DNA from 2 places in the Acidovorax sp. NCPPB 3576 genome. Region 2 is predicted to be linked to the other one. Evidence: predicted binding sites of a transcription regulator. Region 2 holds the regulator's gene; the other holds the start of a gene.
What was found. Region 2 encodes FNR, which switches genes on or off when oxygen is low (the NO sensors DNR and NnrR bind a similar motif). Its sites were predicted from a motif close to TTGATNNNNATCAA; they were not measured.
Positions count from the first base shown of each region.

Region 1: a site for FNR is predicted at 7,728-7,741, ahead of azu (azurin). Genes of this name have one in related genera too.

Region 1 is NZ_CP097267.1:2,685,452-2,695,370, forward strand. It holds gene M5C98_RS12315 (CoA transferase) at 1-335, shown strand, start outside; gene M5C98_RS12320 (DUF1294 domain-containing protein) at 576-917, shown strand; gene M5C98_RS12325 (hypothetical protein) at 1,088-1,504, shown strand; gene M5C98_RS12330 (EAL domain-containing protein) at 1,778-4,288, shown strand; gene M5C98_RS12335 (YgiQ family radical SAM protein) at 4,229-6,664, opposite strand; gene M5C98_RS12340 (hypothetical protein) at 6,822-7,037, opposite strand; gene azu (azurin) at 7,157-7,609, opposite strand; gene M5C98_RS12350 (IMPACT family protein) at 7,796-8,383, shown strand; gene M5C98_RS12355 (dihydrolipoyl dehydrogenase) at 8,482-9,894, shown strand.
Region 2 is NZ_CP097267.1:3,326,382-3,336,300, reverse strand. It holds gene ccoO (cytochrome-c oxidase, cbb3-type subunit II) at 1-245, shown strand, start outside; gene M5C98_RS15380 (cbb3-type cytochrome oxidase subunit 3) at 266-403, shown strand; gene ccoP (cytochrome-c oxidase, cbb3-type subunit III) at 428-1,342, shown strand; gene ccoG (cytochrome c oxidase accessory protein CcoG) at 1,452-2,900, shown strand; gene M5C98_RS15365 (FixH family protein) at 2,986-3,273, shown strand; gene M5C98_RS15360 (hypothetical protein) at 3,320-3,613, shown strand; gene fnr (fumarate/nitrate reduction transcriptional regulator Fnr) at 3,645-4,364, opposite strand; gene hemN (oxygen-independent coproporphyrinogen III oxidase) at 4,540-5,922, shown strand; gene M5C98_RS15345 (sulfite exporter TauE/SafE family protein) at 5,938-6,696, shown strand; gene M5C98_RS15340 (HD-GYP domain-containing protein) at 6,843-8,141, shown strand; gene M5C98_RS15335 (sensor domain-containing protein) at 8,138-9,919, shown strand, end outside.

The DNA.
Region 1 (9,919 bases), 640 kb from region 2:
CCGGCCGCGGCGCGTGCATCGATGTCGCCCTGTCGGACGCCGCGGCCTGGCTGGCCCAGCCGCGCGGCTGGGGCCTGACCCTGCCGCACGGCGATGTGGGCGGCGCCCACGCGGGTTATCGGGTCTATGCCTGCGCCGACGGGCGGGTGGCGGTGGCGGCACTGGAGCCGCATTTCTTCGCGCGCCTGGCCCGGGCGGCCGGGTTGCTGCCAGAGGCCGATCCACGCGCCCCGGGCACCCATGCAGCGATCGCCGCGTTCTTGCAGGGGCAACCGCGCGCCACGCTCGACAGGCTGGCCACCGGCGACGACATTCCCCTGCACACGCTGGACTGACCCATGGAAAAGCGCCGACCGCCCAATGCCGGACGTCCGGGCCCACGATCCCATGCGCAGCATCGCGCGCCGCAGCCATCTTCGACGCGCTCACAGCCCCGGCCACATGGCAACCTTTCGCCAGCCAAGGGCGCCCCGCCAAGTAGCACCTCGGCCCACCCGGCGCAACCGCCATCGGGCCGGAAACGCAGGCAAACCCGCGACGCGCCCTCTGCGAGCCGAAGCGTGGCGTGTCTGTGGATGGCGGCTTGGCTGGCCCTGGTGGCCTGGGGTGCCTGGACGCATCGCCTGTCCCTGGGGTGGCTGGTGGCGCTGGTGGGCGTCAACCTGGTGACGTTCGCCGTGTACGCCAGCGACAAGGCCGCCGCGCGCAGCGGCGGATGGCGCACCAGCGAGCAGCGGCTGCATCTGCTGGCCCTGCTGGGCGGATGGCCGGCGGCGTGGTGGGCGCAGCAGTGGCTGCGACACAAGTCGAGCAAGGCATCGTTCCGTGCGGTTTACTGGGTCACGGTGGTGGCGAACTGCGCCGGGCTGGCGGCGGCGCTTTTATGGGCGCGGGACGGGATGCTCCGTTTTTCATAGCACAACCCCCTAGTCCTTATTGCGCTGGAGGCTGTTTTGGCTCATTCGCCCTGCCATCATCGACGGGGATCGACTGGGACGTGTCCGACACCTGTGCCGAGTCCTGCCCTACAGCACCACCGCGCCGGCCGAGGCCCAATGGCCGGTGAATCCACAGCGAGAGGAATCCCATGAAGCCCTTCGTCCTCGACCCGGACATGACGTCCTCGGCCGGCACCTTCTACCCCACGGGCTATGTCTTCGCCCTCTTCCCCGACGAGGTGCATGCGCGCGATGCGGCCGAGGCACTATCGGCCGATGGCGAACGCAGCGACATCTCCCACGCCACCCCGGACGCCATCCTGCAGCACGTGGTGCGAACCCTGGGCAATGCCGATGCCCCCCTGCCCTCCGTGGGCGCCGAAGGCACCATCGTGCGCCGCATCTCGGAGCTGGCGGCCGCCGGGCATCACGGCCTGCTGGTCAAGGCGGGCGATGACGACGACGCGGAAAGCCTGCAGACGGCGCTCGAGCCCCTTGGCGCTGAAGCCGCCTTCTACTACCGGCGGCTCATCATTGAAGAGCTGATTTCGCAGCCGCAGCCCTGATCCTGCGGCGCGGCGCGGTTGCTGCTGCCCGGGACAGCCCCCCGCCCCCCGTCTCCACGGGTACATCGCCTTGGTTTTCGGCCCGCCTGTCGATATAGTGCGCCATGGCCTGCCTCCCCGCGTTGTCTGCCGGATGCCCCGCTTTCTTGACGGAAGCGCCGGGCTCGGCCATGCCGCAGGGTCTGCGCCGCCCGCCGACGAACATCCCAACCCCGTTGCGGTAATTGCATGGACGCGCCACTTCCTCCGCGAGGAATCCATCGGCGCCCATGGGTGTCCGGGCTCACGGGCCCTTTCATCGCCATCCTGATACTGCAGGCCATCGTGGCTTCGGCAAGCCTCTATGTGCTGTCCACCGTGCGTGCGTTCGTGGCGGGTGAGAGCCAGTGGACCAAGGGGCAGAAGGACGCCATCCATTACCTCGGCCAATACGTCGCCACCGGCGAGGGGCGCATGTACGAGCAGTTCCAGCAGGCACTGCAGATCCCGCTGGCCGATCGCGAGGCGCGCCTGCTGATCGAGGCGCCCGAGCCCAATCTGGCCGGCGCCCGCGACGCGTTCCTTCGGGGCGGCAACCACCCCAGCGACGTGGCCGGGCTGATCTGGATGCTCCGCCTGTTTCGGGACTACGACATCCTGCGCGAGCCCATCCGGCACTGGATTCAGGGCGACGAGTACCTGCAGCGGCTGGACGCCCTGTCCCGCGAGATCCGGGCCGGATACCTGGCGGGCGGCGTGACGCCCGGAATGGTGCAGCGATGGCAGCGCCTGATCGATGAGATCGACGTCGGCGTGACCCCGGCGGCGACCGATTTCAGCGCGGCGATGGGCGACAGTTCGCGGCGCATCATGGGCTGGCTGCTGTGGCTGAACGTGGCAACGGTCCTCGCGCTGATCGCCCTCACGCTCGCCCATACCCGCCAGTTGATGGGGCAGCGCCGCCAGGTCGAGGCCACGCTGGAGGCCGAGCGCGAGCAGGCCCGCACCACGCTGGCCGCCATCGGCGACGGCATCGTCACCACCGACCTGCACGGCAACGTGCGCTACATGAATCCCGCCGCCGAGAGCCTGCTGGCCCGCACGCGCGAGGCCAGCGTGGGCATGCCGCTGGCGGAGCTGCTGCACATGGGCCACCAAGGCGGTGCGAACGCGCTGCCCGGCGGCGCTGAAACCGCCACGCACAGCAGCATCGCGCAATTGCTGGAACGCGCCCTGCACGGCACCGCAGGGCTGCACGACGAGCGCCCGCACCGCATCGTGCGGCCGGATGCCAGCACGGTGCCGGTCACGCTGGTGGGCTCGCCGCTCATGAGCCAGGGGCAACTGGACGGCGCCGTTCTGGTGCTGCACGACGTGACGCGCGAGCAGCAATACCTGGAACAGCTCGCCTGGCAGGCCAGCCACGACACGCTCACCGGGCTGGTGAACCGCCGCGAGTTCGAGCGCCGCCTGGGCCTGTTGCTGGCGCGCCCGCGCGCCTCAGAGGTCGCGGGCGCGCTGCTGTACATCGACCTGGACCAGTTCAAGGTGATCAACGACACCTGCGGCCACCCCGCGGGCGACGAGATGCTGCGCGAGGTCTGCCGCATGCTGCAGCGGGGGCTGCGCGAGGGCGACACGCTGGCGCGGCTGGGAGGCGACGAGTTCGGCGTGCTGCTGCAGGACTGCCCCCACGAAGTGGCCGAGCGCATCGCCGAGCAGATACGCCACCACGCGCAGGAGCTGCGCCTGCCCTGGGGCGCACGCATCCTGCGCACGGGCCTGAGCATCGGGCTGGTGCACCTGACGGCCGATCTCACCAGCCTGCAGGAGGTGCTGCGCGTGGCCGACATGGCCTGCTACGGCGCCAAGGAGCGCGGGCGCAACACGGTCTATGTCTATCAGCTGCAGGACGCTGCCATGTCGCGCCACCTGGACGACATGCACTGGGTGCAGCGCATCCGCCAGGCGCTGGAGCAAAACCACTTTCAGCTCTACATGCAAGAAATCGCCCCCTTGCGGGCCTGCGGCGATGGCGGCTTGCATGTGGAAGTGCTGCTGCGGCTTCAGGGCGATGGCGGCCAGGCGATCTTTCCCGGCGAATTCGTGCCGGCAGCGGAACGCTTCGGCCTGGCGCAGGCGCTGGACCGCTGGGTGTTGGAACACACCTTCGCCGCCCTCGCCGCCCGCCGCCGGCAGCCGCAGGGCCGGCCGATCACGCTGTGCGCCATCAACCTGTCGGGCACCAGCGTGGGCGACGAGACCCTGCTGGAATATCTGCGCGACCAGATGGCGCGCCATGGGGTGCTGGCCGACCAGCTGTGCTTCGAGGTGACCGAGACGGCGGCGATCGCCCATCTGCCCAACGCCATCCGGCTGATCCGCGAACTCAAGCAGCAGGGCTGCCATTTCGCGCTGGACGACTTCGGCGCGGGCATGTCTTCGTTCACGTACCTGCGGCATCTGCCGGTGGACTATCTCAAGATCGACGGCGCCCTGGTGCGCGACATGCTGGAAGACCCCGCCAACCGCGCCATGGTGGAGATGATCAACCACATCGGCCATGTGATGGGCAAGCAGACCATCGCCGAATTCGCCGAAACCCCGGCCATCCTGGAGGCGCTGCGCGCGATGGGCGTGGACCACGCACAGGGGCATGCCATCGGCCGGCCCCAACCGATGCCGCAGGCGTTCGCGCTCGCACCCACCGAGGCGCCCGGGCCGCACGCCCCGTCGCCGGAAGGCTCAGCGCCCCTTGCGGAACGTTTTGCCGGAGGGGGCGCCGCCAGCGGGCTTTCCGGCTAGGCCGGCGCGGGGCGGCAGGCCCGTGTGCTGGGTCAGCATGCGGCCGGCCACGGGTTGCTGCGCGGCTTTGTTGAACGCCACGCCCTTGGCCGGCGCCGCCTTGCGCTGCGCCGTCACCGGCGCCACCGTGCTGTTCTTGCGGCGGGCGCTTTGGTAGCTGCCGTCCGTCATCGGCTGGAAGGTCGGGATCAGGTGGTGCTTGCCGTTGCCGATGAGATCGGCGCGGCCCATGGCCTTCAATGCATCGCGCAGCAGCGGCCAGTTGTTGGGATCGTGGTAGCGCAGGAAGGCCTTGTGCAGGCGCCGGCGCTTGTCGCCGCGCACGATGTCCACCGTCTCGCTGTCGCGCGTGATCTTGCGCAGCGGATTCTTGTTGCTGTGGTACATGGCCGTGGCCGTGGCCATGGGGCTCGGGTAGAAGGTCTGCACCTGGTCGGCGCGAAAACCGTTCTTCTTGAGCCAGATGGCCAGGTGCATCATGTCCTCGTCGCTCGTGCCCGGGTGCGCGGCGATGAAGTACGGGATCAGGAACTGCTTCTTGCCCGCCTCTTCGCTGAACTGCTCGAACATCTGCTTGAACTTGTCATAGCTGCCGATGCCCGGCTTCATCATCTTGGTGAGCGGGCCCTGCTCGGTGTGCTCGGGCGCGATCTTGAGGTAGCCGCCCACGTGGTGCTGCACCAGCTCCTTCACGTATTCGGGCGACTTCACGGCCAGGTCGTAGCGCAGGCCGGAGCCGATCAGGATCTTCTTGATGCCCTTGAGCGCGCGGCCGCGGCGGTAGATCTTGATGAGCGGGCCGTGGTCGGTCGTGAGGTTCTGGCAGATGCCGGGGTACACGCAACTGGGCTTCCTGCAGGCGGCCTCGATCTCGGGGGTCTTGCAGCCCAGGCGGTACATGTTGGCCGTGGGGCCGCCTAAGTCGGAGATGGTGCCGGTGAAGCCGCTCACCTTGTCGCGGATGTCCTCGATCTCCTGAATGATCGAATCCTCGGAGCGGCTCTGGATGATGCGGCCCTCGTGCTCGGTGATCGAGCAGAAGGTGCAGCCGCCGAAGCAGCCGCGCATGATGTTCACGCTGAAGCGGATCATCTCCCACGCCGGGATCTTGGTCGCGCCGTCGTGGCTGCCGTTCTCGTCGGCGTAGCTCGGGTGAGGGCCACGGGCGTAGTGCAGGTCGAACACGTAGTCCATCTCGGCCGTGGTGAGCGGGATGGGCGGCGGGTTGATCCACACGTCGCGCGCCGTTGGCCCTTCGCCGTGGGCCTGCACCAGGGCACGGGCGTTGCCGGGGTTGGTTTCCAGGTGCAGCACGCGGTTGGCGTGGGCGTAGAGCACCGGGTCGCTCCTGACCTGCTCGTAGCTGGGAAGGCGGATCACGCTGCGCTCGCGCGGCGGCACCTTGAGCTTGGCCTTGAGGTTCGGGTTGGCCACGAACAGCATCGGCTGGATGGCCGGGTTGGGCTCGGCGGATTTCAAGCCGTTTTGCCCTTGTGCCCTAGTATCCATTGCCTTGGATGCTATCGAATCAGGAGCATCTTCCTTGCTGCAGGTCGTGCCTTGCGCGGCCGCCTGCTCGCTGGTCGTCATGTAGGGGTTGACGTGTGCCTCGACGCGGCCGGGCTCGTCCACGCTGGTGGAGTCGATCTCGAACCAGCCCTGGCCGGTTTCGTCGTCGGGCCGGCGCACGAAGGCGGTACCGCGCACGTCGGTGATCTGCTCGACGGGCTCGCGCGCGGCCAGGCGGTGGGCCACCTCGACCAGGGCGCGTTCGGCGTTGCCGTACAGCAGCAGATCGCACTTGGCATCCACCACCACGGAGCGGCGCACCTTGTCGCTCCAGTAGTCGTAATGGGCGATGCGGCGCAGGCTGCCTTCGATGCCGCCCAGGATGATGGGCACGTCCTTGTAGGCCTCGCGGCAGCGCTGGCTGTACACGATGGCCGCGCGGTCGGGGCGCTTGCCGCCCACGTCGCCGGGGGTGTAGGCGTCGTCGCTGCGGATCTTCCGGTCGGCGGTGTACCGGTTGATCATGGAATCCATGTTGCCCGCCGTCACGCCCCAGAACAGGTTCGGGCGGCCCAGGGCCTTGAAGGCATCGGCGCTCTGCCAGTCGGGCTGGGCGATGATGCCCACGCGAAAGCCCTGCGCCTCCAGCGTGCGGCCAATGACCGCCATGCCGAAGCTGGGGTGGTCCACGTAGGCATCGCCCGTCACCAGGATCACGTCGCAGCTATCCCAGCCGAGGCGCTCCATCTCGGTGCGGCTCATGGGCAGGAACGGGGCCGTGCCGAAGCGTTTCGCCCAGTAAGGGCGGTAGCTGGTCAGCGGCTTCGCGGCGCGCGCGAAAAAGGAAACGTCAACGGGGGCGTTCATGGAGGGCAAGGCGTGGGGAAGGCGCGATTTTAGGCTTTTGGGCCTTCCCTGTCGAAACAGAAGGCCAAGGCGCATCTTCCCGTGCCCCCAGCACGATGGTGCTATGCGTCGTTTTTTGGACAATCTGCGTGGGCCGTGGCGGGCCCTGGCCGGCCCCTCACCACTCGCCGGAGGCCCGCACCCGCTGGTCCAGATCCGGGGCTGGCGGCTCGCCATAGGGCGACTGCAATTCAGCGGACCAGGCAGGACCGGCCGAGGCCAAGGCCCCCTCCTCCCCGCGGCCCGGGAGGCTGGCGCCGGCCAGGGCGGCGGGAAACACCATGGCATTCATCACGTGGGTCAGGGCGCGGGCGAGCATGGCGGTTCCTTTCATGCAGGGGTTGCCGCCAGCGTATGGCGGCGGAGTGACCGTTTCGTGTCAATGAAAAGGGCCCACCGAAAAGAGGGCCCTTGTGTCCACCGCCGGCAACAGGGCCGGGTGGCCGCTGCAGGTTATTTCACCAGCGTCAGCGTGCCCTTCATCAGCGCGGAGTGGCCGGGGAAGGAGCAGAAATAGGCATAGGACTCGCCGGCCTTGAGCGCCTGGGTGGAGAACGTCACCGAGTCGCTCTCGCCTCCGCCCACGATCTTGGTGTGCGCGATCACCCGGGTGTCCGCGTCCTTCACGTAGTTCTTGGCGGCCCCGGCGGCGATGCCGTCGGTGGCCACGGGCTGCAGGTCAGCGGCCTTGCTCAGCACCCAGTTGTGGCCCATGGCGGTCTTCGGCAGCTTGCCGACGTGCTTGAGCTTGATGGTGAACTGCTTGCAGCTTTGCGGGACCGCGAGGGTCGCTTTGTTGAACTGCATTGCATCGTTGCCTTCGATCTCGGCCGTGCAGTCGGCAGCCCAGGTGGGGCCGGCAGCCAGTACCAGCGCGAGTGCAGCGAATTTCCAATGGTTTGCCATGATGTCTTCCTTCTTCATAAAACAGGTCCGTGCGCTTGGCGTTGCCGGCCTGTTCCATGCAGCCGGGCGACGCAACAGCGCGATGGAAGGAGCGTACGCACGGGGCCAATGCAGCGCCTTGAGGTGCATCAAGCCTTGTGCCGAACGCCGCCCATGGATCCGGCGTGCAGTTAAGCTCCGCCGCCCATGCCCCACACCCTGCGAATACCCACCCACAGCGAACTGGTCATCAAGAAAAGCCGCTTCATCGGCTGCGTGCAGCCCATGGCGGACCGCGCATCGGCACAGGCCACCGTCGATGCACTGTGGCAGCTGCACCCCGGCGCCGCGCACATCTGCTGGGCGCTGCTGGCAGGCGGCCAGTCGGCCGCGGTGGACGACGGCGAGCCCGGCGGGACGGCCGGCCGGCCGATGCTGGAAGTGCTTCGCCACCAGGACCTCGAAGGCGTGCTGGCTACCGTGGTGCGCTATTTCGGCGGCGTCAAGCTGGGTGCGGGCGGGCTGGTGCGGGCCTATACCGACACCATCGCGCAGGCGCTGCTGCCGGCCGAGAAGGTGCCGCTTCAGCGCATGGTGGCGCTGCAGTGCGAGGTGCCTTATGCCCTGGAGGGCCTGGTGCGCCGCGAGGTCGAGGCGGCCGGCGCCACGCTGGGCGAGGTGGCCCACGGCTCGCTCGTGGCCATGCACATCCAGCTGCCGCAGCCGCAGGAGGCGGCGTTCGTGCAGCGGCTGAACGATGCCTGCCAGGGCCGCATCGGCTGGATCGCTCCATAGCCCTTCATCGCCCGGGATCGAAAGTGCCCTGCACCTACAGGCCCTGCCCTGCGGCCCGGGGACACTCAGCCATTCGCCACCCCTGAGGAGATCGACCTATGAGCCAACCCCTGGACGCCATCATCATCGGCGCGGGATCGGCAGGCCTTGCCGCGTTGCGCGAGGTGCGCAAACGCAGCGACCGCGTGCGGATCGTCAACGATGGCCCCTGGGGCACCACCTGCGCGCGGGTGGGCTGCATGCCGTCCAAGATGCTGATCGAAGCGGCCAACGCCTACCACCGACGCCACGCCTTCGAGACCTTCGGCATCCGCGGCGCAGATGGCCTGTCGGTCGATCTGCCGGCGGTGCTGGGGCGCGTGCGCGCCCTGCGCGACGAATTCGTGGCGGGCACCGAGAAGGCATCGGCGGTCGGCGACCAAGGCATTTCGGGCCATGCGCGGCTGCGCGGCCCCGGCACGGTGGAAGTGGGCGGCCAGACCTACCACGCCCGCAGCATCATCATCGCCACCGGCTCGCGGCCCCTCATTCCCGAGGAATGGCTGGCTTTCGGCGACCGCATCCTGACCACCGACACCCTCTTCGAGCAGCCCACCCTGGGGCCACGCATGGCCGTCATCGGGCTGGGGCCGCTGGGCGCGGAACTGGCGCAGGCCCTGTCCCGGCTGGGCGTGGAAGTGGCGGCGTTCTCCACCGGCCAGTCGGTGGCCGGCCTGTCCGATCCCGACATCAACGGAACGCTCAAGGCCTTGCTGAAAGGCGAATTCGTGGTCAGCCTGGGAGAGGAAGCCCGCCTGCGCGAAGTGCCGGGCGGGATCGAAGTGACCAACGGCGGCACCACCGTGGTGGTGGACCAGGTGCTGGCGGCCATGGGACGGCGGCCGAACATCGAACACCTCGGCCTCGACACCCTGGGCGTGCCGCTGGACCCGCACGGCAAGCCGCCCGTGGATGCGAACACCATGCAGATCGCAGACCTGGCCGTGTTCATGGCCGGCGACGCCGACGACCGCCGGCCGCTGCTGCACGAAGCCTCCGATGAAGGGCACATCGCCGCCCTGAACGCCATGGCGCCCGAACCGCTGGGCTTTCGGCGGCGCACCCCCCTGTCCATCGTATTCACCCAGCCCAACGCGGCGGTGGTGGGCCGTGCCTGGAAGGACCTGAAAGAAGACGAATTCGTGACGGGCTCGGTGGATTTCTCCCGCCAGGGCCGCGCACGCGCGGCACAGCACAACCAGGGTCGCCTGAGCGTGTACGCAGAGCGCGAGAGCGGCCGAATCCTCGGGGCCGAACTGTGCGCGCCCAGCGGCGAACACCTGGCGCATTTGCTGGCGCTTGCCATCGACCGGTCGCTCACGGTGCAGGACCTGCTTCGCATGCCCTTCTACCATCCGGTGCTGGAGGAGGGCCTGCGCACGGCGCTGCGCGATGCCGCCTCCCACCTGCCCACCGGCAGCGCGTCGGACCTGTCGGCCTGTTCAGCCTATGGGGCCAGCGCGCTCGATTGAGTTTTCTGCCCCGGCCAACGCTTCA
Region 2 (9,919 bases):
GGCACCGCATCCACCTGAACAACCCGCGCGACGTCGTGCCCGAATCCAACATGCCCGCCTACAGCTGGCTGGAGAAGACGCCCGTCGATCCCGCCGTGGCTGCGCCGCGCATGAAGGCGCTGCGCACGGTGGGCGTGCCCTACACCGACGAGCAGATCGCCGCCGCGTCCGAGGAGGTCAAGGGCAAGACCGAGATGGACGTGCTCGTGGCCTACCTGCAGGTCATGGGCCGCGCCCTCAAGTAACGAACCCCAAGGAGCTGGTCATGGACATCACCACTGTGCGCATCGTCGCCACGCTGGCATCGCTGGCGTGCTTCCTCGGCATCCTGGTCTGGGCGTTCTCGCGCCGCAACCGGGCCCGGTTCGAGGAGGCCGCGCGCCTGCCCTTCGAGCAAGACTGATCCGCAAAAAACAATGAGAACGACATGAGTGACTTCACCCACAATTTCTGGTCGCTGTACGTAGCGGGGCTGACCGTGGTCGGCATTCTGGGCTGCCTGCTGCTGCTCTGGATCACGGCGCGCAAGAAGGTCGCCCCCAGCAGCGACAACACCACGGGCCACGTCTGGGACGAGGACCTGCGGGAGATGGACAACCCCATGCCGCGCTGGTGGATGTGGCTGTTCGTGCTCACCATCGTCTTCGGCTTCGGCTACCTGGCCGTCTATCCGGGCCTGGGCCGCTTCGCCGGCCAGTTCGGCTGGACGCAGGCCGGCGAGTACGAGGCCGAGATGGCCAAGGCCCGCACCGAGCTTGCGCCGCTGTACGCGCGCTTCGCCGCGATGAAGACCGAGGAGATGGCCGCCAACCCCGAGGCCATGGCCATCGGCGAGCGCCTGTTCATGAACAACTGCGCGCAGTGCCACGGCTCGGACGCACGCGGCAGCAAGGGCTTTCCCAGCCTGGCCGACAACGACTGGCTGCACGGCGGCGCGCCGGAGAACATCCGCGAGACGCTGGAGAAGGGCCGCATGGGCACCATGCCGCCCATGGCCGCGGCCGTGGGCTCGCCCGAGGACATCCGCAACCTCGCGCACTATGTGCTGAGCCTGTCGGGCAGCCCGCACGATTCGCTGCGCGCTTCGCTGGGCAAGTCCAAGTTCACTGCCTGCGCGGCTTGCCACGGCATGGACGGCAAGGGCAACACGGCCCTGGGCGCGCCCAACCTGACCGACGACATCTGGCTGCACGGCTGGGGCGAGGCGGCCATCACCGCCATGGTCAACCACGGCAAGGTCAACGTGATGCCCGCCCAGGCCGACAAGCTGACCGAGGCGCAGATCGGCGTGCTCACCGCCTACGTGTGGGGCCTGTCCAACCGCGCGAACGCGGTGCGCTGAACGAGCCGATGACCCCGAGGAACGCGATCTCCGCCCCTGGCGGTGCACCCTGGCCGGCGGTGCCGCCGCTTGAGCGTTCCTTTGCCGGCCGACCCTTTCGAGAACTGCCATGAAGCCACCCAGCGGGCCTGCCCGCAAGGTCATTCCCATCACCCCGGTCGCGCCTGGCGCCGCCGATGCGGCCGCCGAGATGGTGTCGCTGTACGAGGCGCAAAAGAAGATCTACCCGCGCTCCATCCACGGCGCTTTCGCCCGCTGGCGCTGGGCCATGGTGGCCCTCACGCAGCTCGTGTTCTATGTGATGCCCTGGCTGCAGTGGGGCGAGCGGCAGATGGTGCTGTTCGACCTGGGGGCGCGGCGCTTTTACCTGTTCGGGCTGGTGCTGTACCCGCAGGATTTCATCTACCTCACGGGCCTGCTGATCGTCAGCGCCATGTCGCTGTTCCTGTTCACCGCGGTGGCGGGGCGCCTGTGGTGCGGCTTCGCCTGCCCGCAGACGGTGTACACCGAGATCTTCATGTGGATCGAGCACCGGGTGGAGGGCGACCGCAGCGCGCGCCTGCGCCTGGACGCCGGGGGCTGGACCTTCGAGAAGGTGCGCAAGAAGGCGCTCAAGCAGTTCCTCTGGATCGCGGTGGCGCTGTGGACGGGCTTCACCTTCGTGGGCTACTTCGTGCCCATCCGCCAGCTGTCGGGCGAGCTGCTGGCGATGCAGGGCGGCTGGCAGATCTTCTGGGTGCTGTTCTACGGCTTCGCCACCTACGGCAATGCCGGCTTCATGCGCGAGCAGGTGTGCAAGTACATGTGCCCCTACGCACGCTTTCAGAGCGCCATGTTCGACCGCGACACGCTCATCGTCACCTACGACGACGCGCGCGGCGAGCCGCGCGGGCCGCGCACCAAGACGGTGGATTACAAGGCCAAGGGATTGGGCGACTGCATCGATTGCACGCTGTGCGTGCAGGTGTGCCCGGTGGGCATCGACATCCGCAACGGCCTGCAGTACGAGTGCATCGGCTGCGGGCTGTGCGTGGACGCCTGCAACACGGTGATGGACAAGATGCACTACCCGCCGGGGCTGATCCGCTTTTCCACCCAGAACGGCGTGGCGGCGGGCTGGGGGCGCGCGCAGATGCTGCGCCGCGTGCTGCGCCCCCGCGTGCTGATCTACAGCGCGGTGCTGGTGGCGCTGTGCGTGGGGCTGCTGGCCAGCCTGGTCATGCGAACGCCGCTCAAGGTGGACGTGGTGCGCGACCGCGCCGCGCTCTCGCGCATCGTGGCCGGCGGGCAGCTGGAGAACATCTACCGCCTGCAGATCATGAACGCCACCGAGTCCGGCCAGCGCTACCGCATCGGCGCGAGCGGACTGCAGGGGCTGCGCGTGGCGTCCGATGCCGAGGTGGAGATCGGCGCGGCCGAATCCCGCTGGGTGGCCGTGCGCCTGCAGATTCCCTACGGCTCCGCGCCGCCCGGATCGCATGCCGTGCAGTTCGACGTGCAGGCGCTGGGCTCGGGCGGCCATGTCGCCGAGAAGTCGGTGTTCCTGGTGCCGCGATGAGAGCCGCCGGCCCCACCGTTTCGATTCCAGGCGCCAGGCCTTCGGCCCGGCCGCCTTTCCTTCTTTCCTGTCAGGAGTGAACACCATGCCGTCCCCTACCGTCGCCACCGCACCGGTTTCCGTTCCTTCGTCCGCTCCCTGGTGGAAGTTCGGCTTCGTCTGGATGGTCATTGCCGGGCCGGCCATCGTGGTCGTGGCGGGCTTTACCACGCTGTGGGTGGCGATCGTGCGCCCCGACCCGGTGGTGGCCGAGGACTATTACCGCCAGGGCATCGAGATCAACAAGACGCTGGGCGGCCAGTCGAACAGCCTGGCCCCGGCCATGAAGGCGCGCAACCATGCGGCCACCCCCGCGCAGGACCAGCCGCGCTGAAAAGCGGCTGGTCCGCACCCCCCCCCGAAACGAGGAGACAAGCGCAATGTGGACCCAACGCCTCATGTGGATTGCATGGCCCGCCTTCCTGATGGCGGGCGTGCTGGAAATGCTGGTCTTTGCCCTGGTGGACCCGCAGGACATGCACTGGTTCGGACAGCCGCTGGCGCTCTCGCGCGAGGGCGTCTACACCATCGCTTTTTTTGCTTTCTGGCTGGTGACGATGGCGTCGAGCGCGCTCACCACGCTGCTGGCCATGTCGCCGTTCGAGCTGAACCGCTGCCCCGTGCCGGTGACCGACCGGCCCGCCGACTGCGCGCGCCACCACCCGGGCGCATGAGGTGCGAGCGTCGGTGCCTGTGCCGGGCCGCTCAGTGGCAGTTCTGCGAGTTCACGATGCGCTTGAGCGCGTCGGTTTCCAGGATGCGCACGTGGCGCTGCTTGACCTCGACGATGCCGTCCTCGACGAACTTCGAGAAAGTGCGGCTCACCGTCTCGAGCTTGAGCCCGAGGTAGCTGCCGATTTCCTCGCGCGTCATGCGCAGCACGAGTTCGGACTGCGAGAAGCCCCGCGCATGCAGGCGCTGCACCAGGTTGAGCAGGAAGGCCGCCAGGCGCTCTTCCGCCCGCATGCTGCCCAAGAGCAGCATCACGCCGTGCTCGCGCACGATCTCGCGGCTCATGATCTTGTGCACGTGGTGCTGCAGCGCCGTGACCTCGCGCGACAGCTCTTCGATGCGGTCGAAGGGCATGACGCAGACCTCGGCATCTTCCAGCGCGATGGCGTCGCAGGTGTGGTGGTCGCTGACGATGCCGTCCAGGCCGATGATCTCGCCGGCCATCTGAAAGCCCGTGACCTGGTCGCGGCCGTCCTCGGTGGCCACGCAGGTCTTGAAGAAGCCGGTGCGGATGGCGAAGAGCGAACTGAAGGGCTCGCCATTGTGGAACAGGGTGGCTCCCCGCTTGACCTTGCGGCGCACGGCCACGATGTCGTCGATCCGTTGCAATTGCTGGTCGTTCAGACCCAGCGGCATGCACAACTCGCGAAGGTTGCAGTTCGAGCAGGCCACTTTGATGGTTTGCGGATTCATGGACAAGGCCTTTGCGTTGAGGAGAGGGCGGCTGCCGGCAGGGTGGGAGACCCCGGGCGAACGCAGGGCACCTGTCATGGATCAATTGTGGCAGTGTGCGCCTGCAGAACCCTTGACCCATGTCAAGGGTTTCCCGTAAGGGCTGCGGCACATTGGGCAGGCACAAGGAAATCCCATGATCGCTGTCACCCCTGAACTCCTGCGCCGCTTCGACGTGCCCGGCCCCCGCTACACCTCCTACCCGACGGCCGACCGGTTCGTGGAGGCCTTCGGGCAGGACGAATACGTTCTCGCTCTGCAGCAGCGCCGCCTGGGGTCCGCCGCGAAGGCGCTGCCCCTGTCGCTGTATGTGCACATCCCGTTCTGCGAATCGCTTTGCTACTACTGCGCCTGCAACAAGATCATCACCCGGCATCCCGAGCGGGCCGAGGTGTACCTGCGCTACCTCAGCCGCGAGATCGACCTGCACACGGCCCAGTGCGGCGTGGGGCAGGTGGTGAGCCAGCTGCACCTGGGCGGGGGCAGCCCGACGTTCCTGTCGGACGACGGCCTGCGGTCGCTGATGGCCATGCTCCAGCGCAGCTTCACGCTCGCGCCTGGCGGCGAGTATTCGATCGAGATCGATCCGCGCACGGTCAATGCGGACCGGCTGGCGCTGCTGGCCGAGCTGGGCTTCAACCGCCTGAGCTTCGGCGTGCAGGACTTCGACCCCGAAGTGCAGAAAGCCGTGCACCGCATCCAGCCGGCAGGCCAGGTCTTCGACCTGGTGGCCAGCGCGCGGGCGCTGGGGTTCGAATCGATCAACGTGGACCTGATCTACGGCCTGCCGCGGCAGACGCCCGAGTCTTTCGAGCGCACGCTCGAGCAGGTCGGCCGGTTGCGGCCCGACCGCATCGCGCTGTATGCCTATGCCCACCTGCCCGAGCGCTTCAAGCCCCAGCGCCGCATCGTGCCGGCCGATCTGCCGCTGGCGGCGTCGAAGGTGGCCATGCTGTCGCAATCGCTGCGGGCGTTCCAGGACGCCGGCTACGTCTATGTGGGCATGGACCACTTCGCGCTGCCGGGCGACGCGCTGGCCGTGGCCAAGCGCCAGGGCCGGCTGCACCGCAACTTCCAGGGCTACAGCACCCAGCCCGACTGCGACCTGCTCGGCCTGGGCGTGTCGGCCATCGGCCGCGTGGGCGCGACCTACAGCCAGAACGCCAAGACGCTGGACGAGTACTACGACTTCATCAACCAGGGGCGCCTGCCGGTCGTGCGCGGCCTGGCGCTCACGCGCGACGACCTGGTGCGCCGCTCCGTGATCATGGCGCTGATGTGCCAGGGCGAGGTGCTGTTCGAGCCGGTGGAGCAGGCGTGGCTGATCGATTTCCGGCAGTACTTCGCTGCCGAGCTGCAGGCGCTGGAGGATCTGCAGGCGCAGGGCCTGGTCGTGCTCGGCCAGGAAGGCATCGAGGTCACCGCCATGGGCTGGTTCTTCGTGCGCGGCGTGGCCATGCTTTTTGACCGCTACCTGCAGGCCGACCGCAATCGCGCGCGGTTCTCCCGCATCATCTGAAGGGACGGGGAAGGCATGCCCGATACCCTGGTCTGGACCGCGTTGGCCATGGGGCTGGCGGGCGGCCCGCATTGCCTGGCGATGTGCGCGGCGCCCTGCGGGGCGCTGGTGCGCGCTGGCGGCCCGGACCACGCCACGGCGGAAAACGCAGGGGCGCAGCCGGTGCGATGGGCGGGCCGCGGCGTGGCTTTGCCGGCGGGCCGCCTCTGGACGCGGCCCTTCGCCTTCCATCTGGGGCGGCTGGCCGGGTACGCCCTCGCGGGCGCCCTGGCGGCCTGGGCGATGGACCGCCTGGCCTGGCTGACCCAGCAGGCAACTGCGCTGCGCCCTGCATGGACGCTGCTGCATGTCGCCGTGCTCGCCTGGGCCGTGCTGCTGGTCTTTCAGGCGCGGCAACCGGCCTGGGTGGACCACGCGGGCCGGTTGCTGTGGCGGCGCGTCGCCCCCTGGGTTCGATCGCCCGGCGGCCTGTTTTCCACGGGTTTTGCATGGGCCTTGATGCCCTGCGGCCTCTTGTATTCCGCGCTGCTGCTCGCGGCCTTGACCGGAAACCCCTGGCGCGGGGCGCTGGCCATGGTCTGCTTCGGCGCGGGGGGCGCGGCCTGGCTGGTGGCCGGCCAGTGGATCTGGCAACGGCTGCGCAGCGGCGGTGCGGCCGGGGGCGCCAGGGGAGGGTGGGGCGTGCGGGTGTCCGGCCTGCTGCTGTTCGGCATTGCCGCCTGGGGACTGTGGATGGACGTTTTCCACCGGCAGGCCGAGCCCTGGTGCCTGTAGCCACCAGCCCTGAACGCGGGGTTAATCACGGCTATCGTGATCGGGGTTTGTGAAGTTTTTGACATTTGATTCGAGGGTGTATTAACTGGTGATAATGGTTACCAATACCCCGGCGTCCCCGTGGCGCCTTCCGGTGCCCCCCGAAAGTGACCAATCCCCTCCTCATCGATGTCGGCCGGCTGCGCGTAGGCATGTTCATCCAGCTCGATCTGGGCTGGATGAACCATCCCTTTCCAGTCAGCAGCTTCCGCATCGCGTCGCCGGAGCAGATCAGCACGCTGGCCGCCTTGGGGCTGTCCCAGGTGCGCTGGATACCTTCCAAAAGCGATCCGTCGGTGCAGGGCCTGCTGCCGCCCGGCCATCCCTCCGCACCCGATCCGGTCACTGAGGCAGCGCGGGAGTCCGTGGTGGAAGGGCCTTCCATCGCGCAGGCATCGATGGCGGAGTTCCGCGAGCGCATCAAGGCGCAGAGCCGCTCGCTGGCCGCCTGCGACGAGCGCTTTGCGCGTGCCACCCGGGTGTACGAACGCCTGGCCACCAGCGCCGAACAAGACCCGTCCGAGGCGCGTTCCTCGTCCAACGCGCTGGTTTCCACCTGCGTGGATGAGCTGCTCGACCAGGGCGATTCCGCCATCCGCCTGCTCTCCGAGCGGGTGGGCACGCGCGCGGCCCTGCATTCGGTCAACGTGATGGTGCTGTCGCTGCTGCTGGGCAAGGCGCTGGGCATGCTGGGCGACGACCTGCAGCCCCTGGGCGCAGCGGCGCTGCTGCACGACCTGGGCAAGATCACGCTGCCGCCCCATGTGGCCCAGCCACATTCCGCACTGGGCCCGGCCGACCAGGCCCTGTACGAGGCGCATGTCGGCGAATCCGTCGTGCTGGCAGAGCGCATGGGCCTGGGTACCGCCGTCGTCGAGGCCATCGCGCAGCACCATGAAATGGCCGATGGCACCGGATTCCCGCTCCAGCTCAAAGGGGCTGACATATCCCGCGGCGGGCAGGTGCTGGCGCTGGTCAACTACTACGACCGGCTGTGCAACCCGCTGCGGGGCGCCAATGCGCTCACCCCGCACGAGGCGCTGTCGGTGATCTTCGCGCAGCACAAGCAGCGGTTCGATGCCGTGGTGCTGCGGGCTTTCATCCGCATGATGGGCGTGTATCCGCCGGGATCGATCGTGCAGTTGGTCGATGACCGCTACGCCATCGTGACGGCCGTGAACTCGGCCCGCCCGCTGCGGCCCAGGGTGATCGTGCACGAGTCCGGTGTCTCCAAGGACGATGCCCTGGTGATCGACCTGGAAGACCAGCCGGCGCTGGGCATCCGCCGCAGCCTTCGCCCGGCGCAGTTGCCGCGCGATGCGCTCGACTACCTGTCGCCCCGCAAGCGCATCTGCTACTACTTCGAACGGGCCGTAGAAGCCGCGCCGACCGGGGCGCAGTCGTGATCCGCGGCCCCCAGGGCAGCGTGTGGCGTGCCGTGTTCGATGGGCTGCTGGAGGCGGTCTGGCTGGTGGAGCCCGAGGGGCTCACCGTGCGCTTCGCCAACCAGGGGGCGGCCGCGCTGCTCGGGCGTTCGCCCGAAGCCATGGAAGGCGCCAACGCGGTCGAGCTGCTGGCCTGCACGCCGGAAGACCTGTATTTCTGGGCGCAGGACCGCGATGCGCTGATGCGCGGCATCCACTCGCACTCCGGCCTGCTGGGCGGCGATGGACAGTTCATTCCGGTGGACCGGCGCGTGTCACGGGTGGATTCGCCAGCGGGCGAGGCCCTGTTGCTGGTGACCATGATCGACCGGCGCGAGCAGGCCTCGAACGAGCGCGAATTGGAGATATTGCTTTCCGAACTGCGCGCCACGCTCGACTCTGCCGCCGACGGCATGCTGGTGTACGACATGGGCGGACGCATGCGGGCCTTCAACCAGCGGCTGGCACAGCTGTGGGGCATGCCCGAGGACCTGCTCGTGCAGCGCAACGACGCCGCCGTGGTCGCCCACATGCAGCAGCAGGTGGCCGATGCCGATGCCTACCGGGCGCGGCTGTCCTCCATCGCGCTGGAGCCCGGACGCGAGACCTCCGACATCCTTCACCTGCGCAACGGCACCATCATCGAGCGCCGCTCGGTGCCGCAGCTCAGCCAGGGCCGGCCCGTGGGCCGGGTGTTCTCGTTTCGCGACGTGACGCTCAACGCCGAGGCGCAGGCCAGCCTGCGGCTGGCTGCGCGCGTTTTCGACTCCAGCCTGGATGCCATCTTCATCGCCGACGACCGCCACCAGATCGTGCGGATGAACCCCAGTTGCGAGCGGCTGATCGGCGCGCCCGCCGTGGCCTTGCAGGGCGTGCCTGCGGCATCGATCTTCGGCGCCGAAGACGCGCACGCGGGCTGGATGGAGCATGTGCTGGCGGCGTGGGAACGCGACGGTTTCTGGGAGGGCGAGCTTTGCCTGCCCGAGAGCGGCGCGAGCGGCACCGCTAAGCCCGCGTGCGCGGTGCACCTGTCGTGGGTGGTGCTGCGCAGCGAGGAGGGCAATGCGCTGCAGAGCATCGGCTTCATGCGCGACCTCACGCAGCAGCATGCGGCTCGCACGCGCATCGAAGAGCTGGCCTACAGCGACGTGCTCACCGGGCTGCCCAACCGCCTGCGCCTGTCGCGCCGCGTGGGCGAGGCCATCGATTCGATCCAGGCATCGCGGTTGGATGCAGGTGGTTTCGCCATCCTGTTCGTTGACCTGGACCGCTTCAAGATCATCAACGACTCCCTGGGCCATCTGTTCGGCGACCGCGTGCTGCAGATCGTGGCCAAGCGCCTGCAGGGCTGCCTGCGCCAGAGCGACATGCTGTGCCGCCTGGGCGGCGACGAGTTCGTGGTGTACCTGCACGGGGGCGATGCCGCCATCGCCGAAGGCGTGGCCCGACGCATGCTCGAGGACATGCTGCGGCCCTTCATGCTCGACGGCATGGGGTTTTCCATCCAGTGCAGCATCGGCGTGGCGCTGTACCCGCAGGACGGCGAGACGCTGGACGACCTCATCAAGCAGGCCGACACCGCCATGTACCGCGTGAAGGAGCGCGGCCGTGGAAGCTACGGCTTCTACCAGCCGCAGATGAATGCCGATCTGCTGTCGCGCATGAAGCTCGAGCACGCCATGCGGCAGGCCCTGGGCCAGCAGCGCATGGTGGTGCACTACCAGCCGCAGGTCGCCATGGCGACCGGCGGCGTGGTGGGG